2 regions of the Streptomyces sp. EDA2-14 genome follow, and region 2 is predicted to be linked to the other one. Evidence: riboswitches for the same ligand, from Rfam matches in the RefSeq annotation. Region 2 holds a riboswitch; the other holds the start of a gene.

Region 1 (7,869 bases), on a different contig from region 2:
CACCGGGTCACGGCAGCATCTCGTCCGCCCCTCCCCTCCGTACGCACCTCCCGGCGTCGAACAGCACGACGTCCTCGGCGACCGCGCGTACGGCGGGAAGGTCGTGGCTGATGAACAGCAGCGCCGTGGCGGCGGGCGCGAGGAGGTCCGGCAGTGCATCGAGAACCCGCTCCCGCGAAGCCGTGTCCAGGGCCGATGTCACCTCGTCGCAGACCAGGAGCGCGGGCCGCGCGGTCAGGGCGCGCACGAGCGCGCAGCGTTGCAGCTGGCCGCCGGAGAGCCGGTCGGGTGTGCGGTCCAGGAGCGCCCCGTTCAGTCCCAGCGCATCGGCGGTCCTCCGCGCTTCGGCCTCCGCCTCCTCGCGCGACAACCCGCGCAACAGCCGTGCGGTGTCGCCGAGTTGTGCGGCGATCGGGCGGTGCCCTTCGAAGGAGTCCGCGCTGTTCTGGTGGACGTATTGGACGAGCCGGCGCTGTGCGGTGCCGCGGCGATCGATCCGGGCGGGGAGCGGTGCCCCGTCGACGCGGATCTCGCCGGACGTCGGCGTGGTCAGTCCGGCCAGGACGCGGGCGAACGTCGTCTTGCCCGAGCCCGAGGGTCCGAGCAGCGCGGTGCTGCTGCCGGGTGGGAAGGACATCGACACCGGTCCGGCGAGGAGGGTGCCGGGCCGTCGGCGTACAGCGACATCCCGGGCCTCGACTCCGCCTGCCGGTACGGAGGTCGAGCCCTCACCCTGTAGCGCCGCTCGGCTCGCCGCGCTCGTGCGGTGTTCCGCCGCGAGGAGCCTGCGGGTGGCCTCGTGTCGTGTGGGTGCGGCTGCGAGAGGGCCGAGGACGTCGCCCGTGAGCCCGTCGTCCACGGCCCGTCCGTGCTCCAGCACGACAACCCGGTCCGCCGTCCTGCGCACCAACGGCAGGTCGTGGCTGAGCAGCAGGATTGCTGCGCCGTCGTCCGCGAGGCCGCGGAGCGTGCGGCCGAGGTCCTGTGCGAGGGCGGGGTCGAGGCCGCTGGTGGGTTCGTCGAGGACGAGCAGGCGTGCGCCCGTCACCAGGGCGGACGCCAGGGCCAGTCGCTGCTGCTGGCCGCCGGAGAGCTGGTGCGGGAAGCGGCGACGTACGCCGTCCCGGTCAAGTCCCGCGACGGCCAGCGCGTTCGCCGCGGCCGTCTTCCGGGCAGCGCGTCCCGTGTGGCCGAGCGCGGCCAGTTCCGTGAGGACGGCGCCGACCCTGCGGACCGGGTCGAGTACGGATTCGGGGTGCTGGGGCAGATGGGCGACGCGGCCCGCCCGCGCCGAGCGGCGTCCCGCCGGGTCGAGCGCCAGCAGTTCCTCGCCCTCAAGCCGTACGCGTCCGCTCAGACGCACGGAGCCGCGCGAGGCGCCGAGCGCGGCCAGGCCCAGTGTGGTCTTGCCGCTTCCGGAGGGGCCGACGACCGCGACCACGGTGCCCGCCCGTACGGTCAGTCCCACCCCTTCGAGGAGCGGAGCCCCCTCAGCGTGCGCCGACACCGACGGGACGTCCAGCAGCGGTGGGGCGACGGGCCCGGTCACGTGGTCCTCCTGCGGCGCGCGAGCGTCCGGTCGACGAGCAGGTTGCCCCCGACGCACAGCAGCGTGAGCAGCCCCGCGGGCACGAGCACGGCGGCGGGCTGGGTGAACAGGGCGGCGCTGTTGCGCTCGATGAGGACCGCCCAGTCCGGCGAGGAGGCGGGCAGTCCGAGGCCGAGGAAGTTGGCGGACGCCAGCAGGTACAGCACGACCGGGAACCGGCCGCCCGCGTCGGTGGCCAGCGGCGCCGCCAACTCCCGCGCCAGATGGCGCAGATGGATGTACGTCCAGCCGTGCCCCTGCATCCGCAGGGCCTCGACGACCGTACGGGAGCCGGGGGCGAGGGCCGCACCTCGTACCAGGCGTGCAACGGCGGGGACTTGGAGCACCCCGGCGACGGTCATCAGCCACAACCAGTGGCGGTGGCCGGTCGCCGCCAGTGTCATCAGCACCAGCAGGCCGGGGAAGGCGAGGAGCAGGTCCAGGGTGCGCATCACCGTCTCGTCGACGAGGCGACTTGGGCCCGCCGCGAGCAGGCCCAGCGGAACCCCGAGCACCGTCCCCACCACGAGTGCGGCCAGGGCGCTGCCCACCACCGACGCGCCGCCGCGCAGCACGAGCGCGAGCACGTCGCGGCCCAGCACGTCCGTGCCCAGCGGATGCCCCGCGCCGGGAGCCTGCGACGGCAGCGCGCCCGGCCGGGGCGCCTCGGACCCGGCCACCAACGGGCCGAGCAGGGCGAGCAGTACGGGAACGCCCAACGCGATCAGGGCGATCCACGGTCGGCGCCCGACCGGCGTCCCGGTCCCGGTGACGGTCGCCATCACGCCGTCACCTCGCGGCGGGGAGCGAGGCGGTGTGCGACCAGGTCGCCCAGCAGATTCACGATCACGGCCGTACCGGCGAACAGCAGCGCGTACGTCTGCACTTGGGGCAGGTCACGGTTCTGGACCGCCTCGACGAAACCGTTGCCGAGGCCGCTGAATCCGAACACGGCCTCCACCAGTACGGCGCCGCCGAGGAGCCCTTCCACGCAGCGGGCGTACTGCTGCGCCGCCGGGCCGAGCGCTCCCGGCAGTACGTGTCGCAGCACCACGGTCCGCTCGCGTACGCCGAGGAGCCGCAGGTGTTCGGCGACCGCGCCGTGCCGCTCCGCCGCGACCCCGACGCGTATCTGCCGTGCCAGATCGCACACGTGACGTGCCGTCAGTACGACGACCGGCAGCACCAGGGCGGCGGGCTGCGCGAGCAGTGCGCCCGTGTCCATGCCGACGGCGGTGGCGGGCAGCAGGCCTGCCCACAATGACAGCGAGGCGACCAGCAGCAGCCCGAGCACGAACTCCGGTACCGCGTGCAGCACAACCGCCGCCGCGTTCAGGGCGCGGTCCACGCGGCTGCCCTCGCGCAGGCCCGACACCGTGCCGACGAGCGGGGCGAGCACGGTGACGAGGACCAGCGCCGGGAGGCCGATCAGGAGCGTCACACCGACACGGCGGCCGATGTCGTCGCCGACCGGGAGTCCGGTGGTGAGGGACTGCCCCGGCTCGCCGGTGAGCAGGTGCCCGAGCCAGTGTCCGAAGCGGGTCCAGGCCGGTTCGTCGAGACCCAACTGCTCGCGCAGCGCCGTGACTTGTTCGGGGGTGCCGAGTTCACCGCGGAGCACGTCCGCCGTGTCGCCGGGCAGCAGCGTACCGACGGCGAACACGGCGACGAGCACCACCAGGCACTGCACGAGGGCGAGCAGGCAGCGTCGGGCGATGTAGGCGCGCACGCCGTCAGCCGACGCGGACGCGGTCGAAGCGGGCCCAGTCGTGCGAGTTCGGTGGCGCGGCGCGCAGGCCGCTCACCGTGCGGGCGATGGCGTCGTTGGCGTCGGAGAACGCCCACACCAGAAGTCCTGACTCCTCGCGGGCGATCTTCTGGGCGCGCGCGAGCAGGTGCAGCCGCTCCTGTTCGTCGCGGGTGGTGCGGGCCCGGTCCAGGAGGGTGTCGAACTTCTTCGAGGCGTACTGGGTCTGGTTGCGGGCGGCCCCGCCGCGCACCCGCTGCTGCAGGAAGTCGGAGACGGGCAGGGTGGAGGTCGTGTTGAAGGCGGCCACCCCCTTGGTCCTGATCTCGCTGAAGTAGGTACTGGAGGCGCGGGTGTTGGCGGACACCTTCAGGCCCACTTCGCGCAGTTGCCGTGCCATCAGCTCGACGGCCGGTTCCCAGGCGGCGTCGACGGAGCTGGTCTCCACGGTGACGCGCAGCCCGTGGGCGCCCGCCTCCTTGACGAGCCTGCGGGCCTCGTCGACATCGCGCTCGCGGGGCTTGAGGTCGTCCGGGTAGCCGCGCAGGCCGAGCCCGAACAGGTCGTTGCCGGTCTCACCGTGCCCGGCGAGCGCGATCCGGACCAACGCCTCGCGGTCGATGCCCAGTTGCACGGCGCGTATCAGGCGGGAGTCGTCGAACGGCTTGCGTCCCGTGCGCAGGAGCAGTTGCTGCGCGGTCGCGCGCTTCGCGGTCAGCAGTCGCGTGGAGCCGTCCTTCTTCAACCGCTCCACGGAGGCTCCGGCCATGTCGGCCCCGTAGTGCACCTGCCCGGACAGCAGGGCGTTGAGCCGCGCCGACTCCTCGTTCGCGGGGACGATCTCCAGCTCGGCGATGTGCGGGGCGCCGTCCCAGTGGTCCGCCCAGCGCCGGTAGCGGGCAGTGCCGCCGGGCGTGAACGAGACGTAGGTGAAGGGCCCGGAGCCGACCGGCTTGCGGAAGTCGGTCGTCCCGTCGGGGACGATCTCGGTACCGGGGCCCGCGAAGACGGTGGGGAACTCGAAGTTCGGTGCCTTCAGGACCAGCACGACATCGCGCGCGCCGTCGGCCTTGCTGGCGGTGAAGTCGATCGCGGAGAGCAGCACCTGCGAGGGCGAGCCGGTCTTGGGGTCGGCGGCGCGACGGTAGCTGTAGAGAACGTCCTTGGCCGTGACCGGCTTTCCGTCGTGGAACTGTGCCGCGCGCAGACGGACGCGCCACCGCGTGCCGGACGCGTCGCTCTCCCAGGACTCCGCGAGCCGCTTGCGGACCGACATGTCGTCCGCGTACGTGCCGAGGGTGTCGTACAGGGCCTTGGCGCGCGCCTGGTCGACGAAGTTCGGGGCGACGTGCGGGTCCAGCGTCTCCCCGGATCCGCCGGAGGTGAACGCCGCGCGGAACCGGTCGCCGCCTCCGCCGTCCTTCGTGTCACCGCCGCAGCCGCTGAGCAGACCGGTGCCGGCCAGTGCCAGGGCGCCCCCTCCTGCCAGCACGCCACGCCTGCCAGGTTGCGATCGCCGCTCCGGTTGCGTCCGGACATGCGTCGTCACATCGATCCTCTCCGGGGTGTCCTCGCCCCTGCTGTTGGACCGACGACGGGTCAGTCTCCTGGCTCCCGGATCGCCGCTCGCCTCCGCCTTCCCGTCCGCTCGCGCGGGCAGTGGCGTGCGGGAGGATCGCTTCCCGGTCACAGTGGCGGGACCGCGCCGGATTCACACCGGCTTCCTGGCCCCCGTCGCCTCGTGCGCCCATTGTGGCGCACGTGGCAAGAGACACCTGTACCCGGTGGGCGTCACACGACGGCCGTCTTCCGGTGGCGGCAGAACACCTCTCCCGCCGCGTACCAGATCGCCCCCCCTGCACGATGGGCGTCATGCGCCGGTCGCTGCCTTCCGGACCAGGCTGTTCAGGTCCTCCACGGAGGCCGGACCGAAGTCCAATTCGTCATGAGGGTCAGGCCCGCCCGTGTGCAATCAGGGCCGCATGAGGCAGGACCAGTGCGCCGTCCGGGTCGGTGAACTCCGCGCACAGTGAATCGAAGTGGTGCCTGATCTCGTCGATGACCGCCGAGGGCTGGCTCGTCACGATCTGGCCGATCGTCGCCACTCCGGCGGCCGGTCCGCTCCACCATTCCTCGGGCGTCGTCCGGTGGTCCCAGGTCACGGTGTCACTGACGACGTCCTTCAGACCCGCCTCGCCGAGCAACGCTGCGAAGCCTTGTTCCGTACGCAGGAAGTCGTCCCCGGGGGCGAGACCCGGCAGGTGTGCGGGGCGGGTGACGCCTGCCGCCTCGACGGCTCGCCCCAGGAGCGTCTGCCCGGAGGCGGCGGGAACTCCCCAGATGGTGACGGCTGTCCGCCCGCCGGGACGCGTCACCCGGCGCAGCTCCGTCAGGGCTTCCCGAGGTTGCCCGACGTGGTTGAGGACGAAGTTCCCGATCACGGCGTCGAACTCGTCGTCCGCGAAGGGGAGATGGGGCAGCGCGGCGAGCCGTACGTCGGCGTCGGGAGCCGCCGGCGCGGCCCGCGCGACCATGCCGGGTTCGGCATCCACCGCCGTCACCTTCGCTCCCCGCCCACAGGCGAGCGCGGCAGCGGTGCCCGTGCCCGTCCCCACGTCGAGAACCCGCACGCCCGCCCCGACCCGCACCCCGGCAGCGTCGAGGAGTCCGGGCACCGGATATGCGCAGAGCTTGGCGAAACTCGCGGCATAGGCATCGGCGCGCCCCGCCCACGTCCGCCGCTCGGACTCGTCGAACGCCGTCTGCACCGCTCGTCCCCTCCCCCGGAGCGGCGTCCGCCGCACCGACAATCCCGCCGTGCCGACGCCAACCCATGAGTGATCAACGGGGGCCGGAGATCGGAAACCCGCACCCACCACGGCCCGCCACCTCACACGTTCCGCTCCCCCAGCCGGTGCGGATGTGCCGGGTACACGCCGAGGACGCGCACCTCGGACGAGAAGAAGCGCAGTTCCTGGAGCGCGAGGGCCATACGTGGTTCGTCGGGGTGGCCCTCGATCTCGACGTAGAAGCAGCTCGGGTTGAGGCCCGCGCCCATCTGATAGCTCTCGATCTTGGTGAGGTTCACCCCGCTGCTGGCGAAGCCGCCGAGCGCTTTGTACAGGGCGCTCGGGATGTTCCGTACGGCGAAGAACAGGCTCGTCATGGTCGGCCCGCCGGACACGGGGGCGAAATCGGCGTCACGGGACAGGATGACGAACCGCGTGGTGTTGTCCGGGTTGTCCTCGACGCCCTCCTGCAACACGTCGAGACCGTAGTGCCCGGCCGCGGCCGGCGGGGCGAGCGCCGCGTGCCGGGGGTCGTTCAGCTCCGCCACCTCGCGGGCGGACCCGGCGGTGTCGTCGCTGACGTGCGTGCGCCAGCCGCCCGCGCGCAGAAGCTTTCGGCACTGCCCCAGGGCATGCACGTGGCTGCGGACGCACTCCACGCCGTCGAGCGACGCCCCCGGCACCCCCATGAGGTCGAAGCGGATGGCGTGGAAGTACTCGCCGACGACGAACAGGCCGGACTCCGGGAGGAGGTGGTGCACGTCGGCGACGCGACCGGCCGTGGAGTTGTCCACCGGGATCACCGCCAGGTCGGCGGAGCCCAACGTCACCGCGTCCAGCGCCTGTTCAAAGCTCACGCAGGGCAGTTCCGTGCTCCCCGGGAACAACGTCTGGGCGACGGTCGCCGAATTGGAGGCGTGTTCGCCTTGGTACGCGATGCTGGTCACAGGGGTTCACTTCCGGTGGGTGGGCCGTTGCCGTCGAGCAAGGGTTCAACAAGAGACCCAACCCTGTCACCTCGGTTCCCCGGGCAGCGGCTGGGCATCCGGCGCTTTTCGGTCAGTGGCGGCCGATGGCCGAAGCGGTGTCCGGGATGGACGGATTCTCCCCGAAGCGGTGGGGGTTCCAGTGGGCCTGGAGTTCGGGCTCGCCGTCGCCGCCTTCGACGAGGCCCGCGAGGTACTCCCCCATGAACGCGGCGAACTTGAACCCTTCCCCGCTGTCCCCGCAGGCCAGCACCACGCGCGGGTGGGTCCGGCCGACGACGAAGTCCCCGTCCCCGGAGTCGGTCCAGGTGCACACCTGGCCGGCCAGGACATGGGGCGGGACGGCGGTGAGGTCACGTGCCACGCGGGCGCGGATCGCCTCGGTGCGCTCCGGGACCACCGGGCGTTCGAGGTCGTCGCCCAGGGTGTCTCCGGCCAGGGCCCGGAGCGGGTGGTCGATGCCCACTTTGTAGCCGCGCTCCCCGTTCGGCATGGCGTAGATGCCCGGTCCGCCGCCCGTCCCGCAGTCGACCAGGCCGGGCAGGTCGGGTGCCGGCGGCGTCCCGCCGGGGTCTCCGAAGTACGTGACCTGTTCGACGTACGGTCGCAGGGTCAGTCGCAGTCCGAGACCGGGCAGCAGCTCGGGTGTTCCAGGGCCCGCCGCGAGCAGCACCTGGTCGGCCCGGAGGGCTTCGCCTCCGTCGGTCCGTACGGTCGCGTGGGTGTCACCGGGCTCGACGGCACGGACGCGTCGGTGCG
Region 2 (7,869 bases):
CGTCCGACTCCAGCGACCCGTGCCAGTGCGTGCCCCACACGGACCCGACCCGGCATCCGTCCAGGAAGGTCTCGCCGCCCAGCACCTCGGCGACACCGTGATGGATCTCGTATCCCTCGACGTACTCCCCGAGCGCCTCGCCGACGGGCCGCGCGAGTGTCTTGTCGGCCTCGAACCGGACGCGTACGGGCAGCAGTCCGAGCCCGTCGACCGTGCCGGCCCGCGACTCGATCTCGTCCTCGATGGCCTCGCCGAGCAGCTGGAACCCGCCGCAGATGCCGAGCACGGGCCGCCCTTCGGCCGCCCGCCGCCGCAAAGCCTCCGCGAGCCCGCGCTCGCGCAACCACTCGAGCGCCCGCACCGTGCCGCGCGTGCCCGGCACCACGACCAGATCCGCGTCCACGAGCTCCTCGGCCCGGTCCACGAACCGCACGACGACACCGGGTTCGGCGGCCAGCGCGTCCACATCGGTGAAGTTCGACATCAGCGGGACCGCGCACACGGCGACCCGTAGCACGTCCTCGCCCACGGGCGGCGCGACGACGGACTCCCGTACGGCGCCCCGCAGGGACACCCGCAGGCCGTCCTCCTCGTCGATGCCGAGGCCGTGCTGGAACGGCAGCACACCGTAGGTCGACCGCCCGGTGAGGGACTTGAGCATGTCGAGCCCCGGTTCGAGGAGGCTCACATCGCCGCGGAACTTGTTCACCAGGTACCCGGCCAGCAGCTCCTGGTCCTCCGGCGCGAGCAGCGCCGTCGTCCCGAAGAACGACGCGAAGACACCGCCGCGGTCGATGTCGCCGACGACGAGCACCGGCAGCCGCGCGGCCCGCGCGAGCCCCATGTTCACGATGTCGGTGCGCCGCAGATTGATCTCGGCGGGCGACCCCGCGCCCTCGCAGATCACCGCGTCATGGGTGGCCCGCAGCTCCTCCAGGCACCCGACCACAGTGTCGAGCAGCGCCGCCTGGCGTCCGCCGTGGTAGCCGCGCGCGCTCAACTCGCCCACGGGCTTGCCCATGAGGACGACCTGGCTGCTGCGGTCGCTGCCCGGCTTGAGCAGTACGGGGTTCATGAGCGCGCTCGGCTCGGCCCGCGCGGCCTGCGCCTGCATCGCCTGCGCCCGCCCGATCTCGGCGCCTTCCCTGGTCACGAACGAGTTCAGGGACATGTTCTGGCCCTTGAACGGGGCGACCTTCACGCCCTGGCGCACCAGCCACCGGCAGATACCGGCGGTGACGACGCTCTTCCCGGCGTCGGAGGTCGTCCCGGCGACGAGCAGCCCGCCGCCCGTCATCGCCGACCCCGCGCTCGTATCAGTCGCGCACCCACACAGACTCCCAACGCCAACAGAGATACCCGCCGTGACAGCCGCACGGCCCGATCCACATCACGCACCTCGACGGCCCGCCCCGGCGCGTTGAGCACAGGGCGGTGCTCGACCCGGCCGCCGTACGCCAGGGTCCCGCCGAGCCGTACCCCGAGCGCTCCCGCGAAGGAGGCCTCGACGACACCGGCGTTGGGACTCGGATGCCGCCCGGCGTCCGCCCGCCACGCGTCCAGTGCCTGCCGGGGCCTGCCACCGGCGAGGACGGCGAGAGCACCCGTCAGCCGGGCGCCCGGCCAGCCGGCCACGTCGTCGAGGCGGGCCGAGGCCCAGCCGAACCGCCGGTACTTCGCGGACTTGTGCCCGACCATCGCGTCGAGCGTGTTCACGGCGCGGAAGGCGACCAGGCCCGGTACTCCGCCGAGCGCGCCCCACACGAGCGCGCCCACGACGGCGTCGGAGGTGTTCTCGGCGACGGACTCGACGACACCCCGCGCGATCCCGTCCGCGTCGAGCCCCTGCGGGTCACGGCCGCAAAGCCGGGGCAGCAACTCCCGCGCGAGCTCCACGTCCCCGGCCTCCAGGGCGGACCCCACACCGCGCGCCTCGCGGCCCAGCGAGGTGCCGCCGACGACGGCCCAGGTGGCGGCGGCCGTCAGTGCGACGGAGGCGGCGGGGGAGCGGCGTACGAGACGGGACGCGGCGGCGGCGAGGGCGGCGGCGCCACCGGCACACACGGCGGTGTGCAGGGCGCCCGCGCCACGGTGGTCACGCCACAGACCGCGCTCGACGGCCGCGGCGGCGCGTCCGAAACCGGCGACGGGGTGCCCACGGCGCGGATCGCCAAGAAGAAGGTCGGCGAAGATTCCGACGACGGCACCGCACGCATACACGCGCTCGTGCCGCCAGACGCCGCGCGGGGCGAACATGGCGGTAAGTGTCCTCACTCAGGGTGTCCACGCCCTGGTTCGACGAGACCGGCAGCGAGAGTTCCTGGCTGGCCCCTTTGGAGAAGGGGGCTCACAGTGGCGGGACCGCGCCGGATTTGCACCGGCTTCCTCAGACTGCTGCCGTATATGGCGGGGGAAGTCCACCATGCTGCGAGTTGGCACGTCAACTTGCTGGTGAGACGTACGAAGGCGGGGTGCGGGACGCCGAACGCCCCGCACCCCGCCTTCGTGTGCGCTGTGCCGTGTCAGGCCACGATGAGATAGATCCCGTAGGCCACGGCCGCCGCGCACAGCGCGAAGCAGACGTAGGCCCCGGAGGTCGCGACCGCCGCCGAGCCTCCCTCGCGCGCCGCCGACTCCCGCTTGGAGAGGCCGACGATGCCGAGGGTGAACAGGCCGACGAGGGCCACGGTGACCACGAGAGAGACACCGAAGACGGAGCCGAGGGCCGCCCAGTCGATCTTCATTCCGGTCCTGCTTCCTTACAGCGTGGCGCCGGCGGGGCGCGCGGGGTCGTTCACCGCACCGGCCTTCGGCTGGGCGGGGATCTTCGCCTCGGACTCGGCCGATTCGACCGTGCCCACGGGCGGCGGGGTGACCGAGGCGATCGCGGTCGTCACGACGCCCGGCGCGTCCTGCGCGGGGGCGGAGTGCGGCTCGTCCGCGGTGACGTTGGTGTGGTCGATGGAGTTGCGGCGCGACAGCTTCCAGATGATCCCGGAGCCGATCACGAGCAGCGCGGCGGTGAGGGCGACGCCCCACGGGCCCTGCTTGGTCAGGAACTCGGAGCCCGCGCCCACCAGACCCGCGGCCGGCAGGGTCAGACCCCACGCCACGAACATCCGGGTGGCGGTGGACCAGCGGACCACACCGCCCTTGCGGCCGAGGCCCGCTCCCATCACGCCGCCGGAGCAGACCTGCGTCGTGGAGAGGGAGAAGCCGAGGTGCGAGGAGGCGAGGATCGCGGTCGCCGCACTGGTCTGCGCGGCGAAGCCCTGCTGCGGGGCGAGCTCGGTGAGGCCCTTGCCCATGGTGCGGATGATGCGCCAGCCGCCCAGGTAGGTGCCGAGCGCGATGGCGATACCGGCCGAGACGATGACCCACATCGGCGGGTCGGCGTCCGGCGCGATGACACCGCCGGTGATCAGGGCGAGGGTGATGATGCCCATCGTCTTCTGCGCGTCGTTCGTGCCGTGCGCGAGGGAGACGAGGCCCGCGGAGGCGATCTGCCCGGCGCGGTAGCCCTTGGCGGTCGCCTTCTCGTCCGTCTTCCTGCTGATGCGGTACGTGAGGCGGGTGGCCAGCATCGAGGCGATGCCGGCGACGAGCGGTGCGGCCACCGCGGGCAGCAGCACCTTGGTGACGACGGTGCCGCCGTTGACCGAGGACCAGCCCATCGACATGACCGCGGCGCCGATGAGGCCACCGAACAGTGCGTGCGAGGAACTGGACGGCAGGCCGAGCAGCCAGGTCAGCAGATTCCAGAGGATGGCGCCGACCAGCGCCGCGAAGATGACCTCTGTCTTGAGGCCGTCCTCGTTGACGATGCCGCCGGAGATGGTCTTGGCGACCTCTACGGAGAGGAACGCGCCGACGAGGTTGAGCACGGCGGACATGGCCACCGCCGTCTTCGGCTTGAGAGCGCCTGTCGAGATGGTCGTCGCCATCGCGTTGGCGGTGTCGTGGAAACCGTTGGTGAAATCAAAGACCAGCGCGGTAACGATCACGATCGCAAGGAGCAGCGTGATGTGTTCCATTTACCCAGGCTTCGGTTGGACGTCAGTGGCACGCTGAACGTAAGCAGCCCGAGTGAACGGAAGATGAACTGGGACGGGCGCCGCGGTGACCCGAACCGGAGGGCCTTCGCTCCGCTTGCCGCACGGTGGTCCCGCCGGTTCCGGATCGCGGTGGCGTCGGCCCCGGAACCACGGGCTCCGGGGACCTTCGGCCAGGGCTTTCGACTAGCCGTTCGCGAACCGCCTGAGCTGGGCCATCGAGCCGTTGAAGAGATTCTGATCACCCGGCAGCCGGCCGCGCTCGTCGTACTGCCAGAACGTCCAGTAGCCCCAGCCCGCCGGTAGTGCGCCAGCGCGCTCGTCGTACCGGGCGAGCCACAACGCGTGGTTGGCGGCGAAGGCCCCGCTGTTGCCGGTGCACTTCTTCCACCATCGCGCGTTGGTGTAGATGACCGGACGGCGCCCGGTGCTGCGCACGATCTCGTCGCTGAACGACTTGATCCACGACACCAGTGTGGACTTCCGCATCCCGTAGCAGGGGTGCTTGCCCTTGCCGTACGGGTTGTACTCGATGTCGAGCGCGGGCGGCAGCGTCCAGCCGTCGCTCCGCCACGCCCCGCCGTTGCGGACGAAGTACGAGGCCTGCGCCCTGCCCGAGGACTTCTGCGGCAGCGCGAAGTGGTACGCGCCGCGGATGATGCCCGCGTTCCGGGCGCCGTCGTACTGCCGGGAGAAGTAGGGGTTGCGGTAGTTCGTCGACTCGGTCGCCTTCACGTAGACGAACCGGGCGCCCTTGTTCTTCGCCTTCTGCCAGTTCACGTTCTTCTGATGCGACGAGACGTCGTGCCCGCGCGGTTTCCCCGCGCCCTGGGCCGGCAGCTCCGCCAGCACGGTGGCGCCGATGGTCAGGGCGGCGACGGACGTGATGGCGGCGACGCGGGAGCGACGCGAGGACACGGAATGGCTGCGAACCATGAATACCCCCCGAAAGTGACGTGCGAGACATATCCCCAGGGATCTCCCAGAGAGTAGCGAGAGATCGTTAGTTACCCGGTCAAGGTCAGCCAAACAACATCAGAGAGTGATCAATGCCCATATGGGGGATCCCGGAGGATTGGGCTCCGTACTAATCTGCTGCGGCTTCCGCGCCCGACCGGCTGGCAGGATGCGCGCCATGACACACCTTCAGGAACTCCGGACCGCATGGCAGGAGCTGGTGGCGACGGCCCGCCGGACGGTGGCCGACGGACTGGTGGTCGGCACCTCGGGCAATGTCTCGGTCCGCGTGGAGGGTGAGGACGGCGACCTCGTGCTCGTCACCCCGACCGGCGTCCCGTACGAGGAGCTGGGGCCCGACGACCTCGTCGCCGTGGACCTCGACGGCGAACAGCGGTCCGGCACCCTGAAGCCCACGAGCGAACTGCCGATGCACCTGGCCGTCTACCAGCACACCGACGCCCGCGCCGTCGTGCACACCCACGCCGTGCACGCCACCGCCGTCTCCACGCTGGTGCCCGAACTCCCGCCCGTGCACTACATGACCGCGGCCCTCGGCGGACCCGTCCGCGTCGCCCCCTATGCCACCTACGGAACCCGGGAGTTGGCCGAGAACATGCTGCTCGCGCTCGTCGACCGCACGGGCTGCCTCCTCCAGAACCACGGCACCATCACCTACGGGGACACCCTCGCCCGCGCCTACGACCGCACCGCCCAACTGGAGTGGATGTGCCGCCTGTGGCTCACTGCCCACTCCGTCCCCGGCCGCACCCCGTCCCTGCTGACCGAGGAGCAGCTGCGGGAGGTCGAGGAGCGGCTCGGCGGATACGGGCAGCAGGGCGCCCGGTGACGGGACCGCGCCGTTCGCGTCACCCGTAGCCGCCTCCCACTGGCCGCGGCGGGCGCGGGCCCCGACACTGGACGGGTGCGCACCGCCAAAGCGACGGCCGCTGCCGTCACCGCCGTGATAGGGGCCTCGGCCGCCGCGATCGCCGCCGGCCGCCTGGCCAGCGACGCCGCGCTCAAGGCGCCCGCGGGCCGACCACTGCCCACCGAACCGAGGCTCACCGTGCACGCCACCGCCGCGGGCCAGGTCACCCTGACCCGCGACCTGGCGTCGCTGCGCCCCGGCACCTACGGGCTGCAGGGCGACGGCTACCACGCGGTCGTCGGCCCGGTCGTCGAATCGGCCACGACCTCCGCCGACACCGTCGTACGCCGCCTCGAGCGGGTCACCCACGGGACGCTGGAACCCGGCGTGAAGGCCTGGCTCACGCCCCAGGTGCACATCGGTGACCCCAAGGCCGCGCTCGGCCTCGACCACGCCGACGTCGACGTGCCGGGCGAGCTCGGCGCGCTGCCCGCCTGGTTCCTGCCCGGCACCCGCGACACCTGGGTGATCGCCGTGCACGGCCTCGGCACCACCCGCGAACACCCCATGAACCTCATGGAGTTCCTGCACCGCCACCAGTTCCCTGTGCTCGACCTCGCCTATCGCGGCGACCTCGGCGCACCCCGCTCCCCGGACGGCCTCGGCCACCTCGGCGAGACGGAGTGGCGCGACCTGGACGCGGCGATCCGCTACGCCGTGCGGTACGGCGCCCGTGACGTCATCGTGATCGGCTGGTCGACGGGCGCCGCGATGGCCCTCCAGGCGGCGGCCCACTCCGCGCTGCGCGACCGCGTGAAGGGACTGGTCCTCGACTCGCCGGTGCTCAGCTGGGAGGCGACGCTGCGCGCCCTGGCCCGGGCCCGCCGCACGCCGAGAGCGCTGCTCCCGCTCGCGGTCCGGGCCGCCCAGGGCCGCACGGGCCTCAGTGGCGACCGCCTCTCGGAGGCCGCGGACCCGCAGGCCCTCAAGGTCCCCACGCTCCTCGTCCACGGCCCGGGCGACTGGGTGGCCCCCTGGGCCCTGTCCCGCCGCCTCGCGGACCGCCGCCCGGATCTGGTCACCCTCCACGAGGTGGACGAGGCCCCGCACAACGCGATGTGGAACGCGGACGCGAAGGGCTACGAAGAGGCGCTGAGAAGGTTCCTGACGCCGTTGATGTAACGGGTGGGCGTCGCCCGATTGGGAAATGGCGTCGTCAACCGGGAGACTGCCTCCGTGACGTCCCGTACCCCGCGCGACTCCCGGCTCCGCCTCGTCAGCCCGCGCCGCCAGCCCCTGGCCGCCCCGACCCCGCGGCCCGTCGCCGCACGCCGTCCCGCACCCCGCCCACCGGAGGGCACCCCACCGCCCGCGGAGCTCGCCCGCGCCGCGCGCCGCGACCTAGCCGACGCCGTCCGCGTGGCCCGCTGGGCGGACGACAGGATCGGCCCCGGAAACAGCGTGGCCGCCCGCGACGGAAAGGGCACCCTCTCCGACGCCACCGCACTGCGCGCCGCGGAAGAACTCGGATTGACGGTCGATCAGATCCGCGCGGACTGGGACACCGCCCGCCTCGCCGGACTCGTCGAGGTGCACGGCGCCAGCGCCCGGCCCGGCTGGCGGCTGCGCGCCTGGGACCGCGACGACACGGCCGTGCTGCGCGGCTGGGTCGCCCTGTTCGACGCCTGGTCGCTGGTCCACGCGGCGCCCGACGGGGTCGGCCCCGCCGCGGTGGCGGAGGTCGTCGAGGCGATGCCGCAACTGCTGAGTTTCCTTCAGCTGATGGCCGATCGGGTCGCCGCCGCCCAGCTCCTGGACCTCCTGGACCAGCGCGTCACGGAACTGCGCACGGAACGCTGCGAGATCCCGTTCGGGCCCCAGCCGGAACCGACTCCGCCGCAGGACACCCCGCTCCTCCCGCTGCTCGACTGGTCCCTGCGCGGCCTCGCCGCCGTCGGCGCCCTCACGTACGACGGCGGGCACGCCGCC

What was found. Region 2 has a riboswitch for cobalamin ahead of ACY34M_RS05895 (cobalamin biosynthesis protein). Riboswitches for the same ligand answer to the same signal wherever they lie in the genome.
Region 1: it holds a riboswitch for cobalamin, as region 2 does, so the genes downstream of both, ACY34M_RS37680 (ABC transporter substrate-binding protein) here and ACY34M_RS05895 (cobalamin biosynthesis protein) in region 2, are expected to answer to the same signal.

Annotation. Positions count from the first base shown of each region.
Region 1 is NZ_JBUEGE010000025.1:101,032-108,900, reverse strand. Features, by position in the region: gene ACY34M_RS37695 (ABC transporter ATP-binding protein) at 8-1,549, opposite strand; gene ACY34M_RS37690 (ABC transporter permease) at 1,546-2,370, opposite strand; gene ACY34M_RS37685 (ABC transporter permease) at 2,370-3,317, opposite strand; gene ACY34M_RS37680 (ABC transporter substrate-binding protein) at 3,322-4,827, opposite strand; cobalamin riboswitch at 4,916-5,129, opposite strand; gene ACY34M_RS37675 (class I SAM-dependent methyltransferase) at 5,288-6,103, opposite strand; gene ACY34M_RS37670 (prephenate dehydratase) at 6,226-7,071, opposite strand; gene ACY34M_RS37665 (NAD(P)/FAD-dependent oxidoreductase) at 7,184-7,869, opposite strand, start outside.
Region 2 is NZ_JBUEGE010000001.1:1,307,128-1,314,996, forward strand. Features, by position in the region: gene ACY34M_RS05890 (cobyric acid synthase) at 1-1,297, opposite strand, end outside; gene ACY34M_RS05895 (cobalamin biosynthesis protein) at 1,294-2,256, opposite strand; cobalamin riboswitch at 2,243-2,437, opposite strand; gene ACY34M_RS05900 (hypothetical protein) at 2,523-2,744, opposite strand; gene ACY34M_RS05905 (anion permease) at 2,760-4,034, opposite strand; gene ACY34M_RS05910 (lysozyme) at 4,239-4,988, opposite strand; gene ACY34M_RS05915 (class II aldolase/adducin family protein) at 5,188-5,859, shown strand; gene ACY34M_RS05920 (alpha/beta hydrolase) at 5,935-7,062, shown strand; gene ACY34M_RS05925 (hypothetical protein) at 7,117-7,869, shown strand, end outside.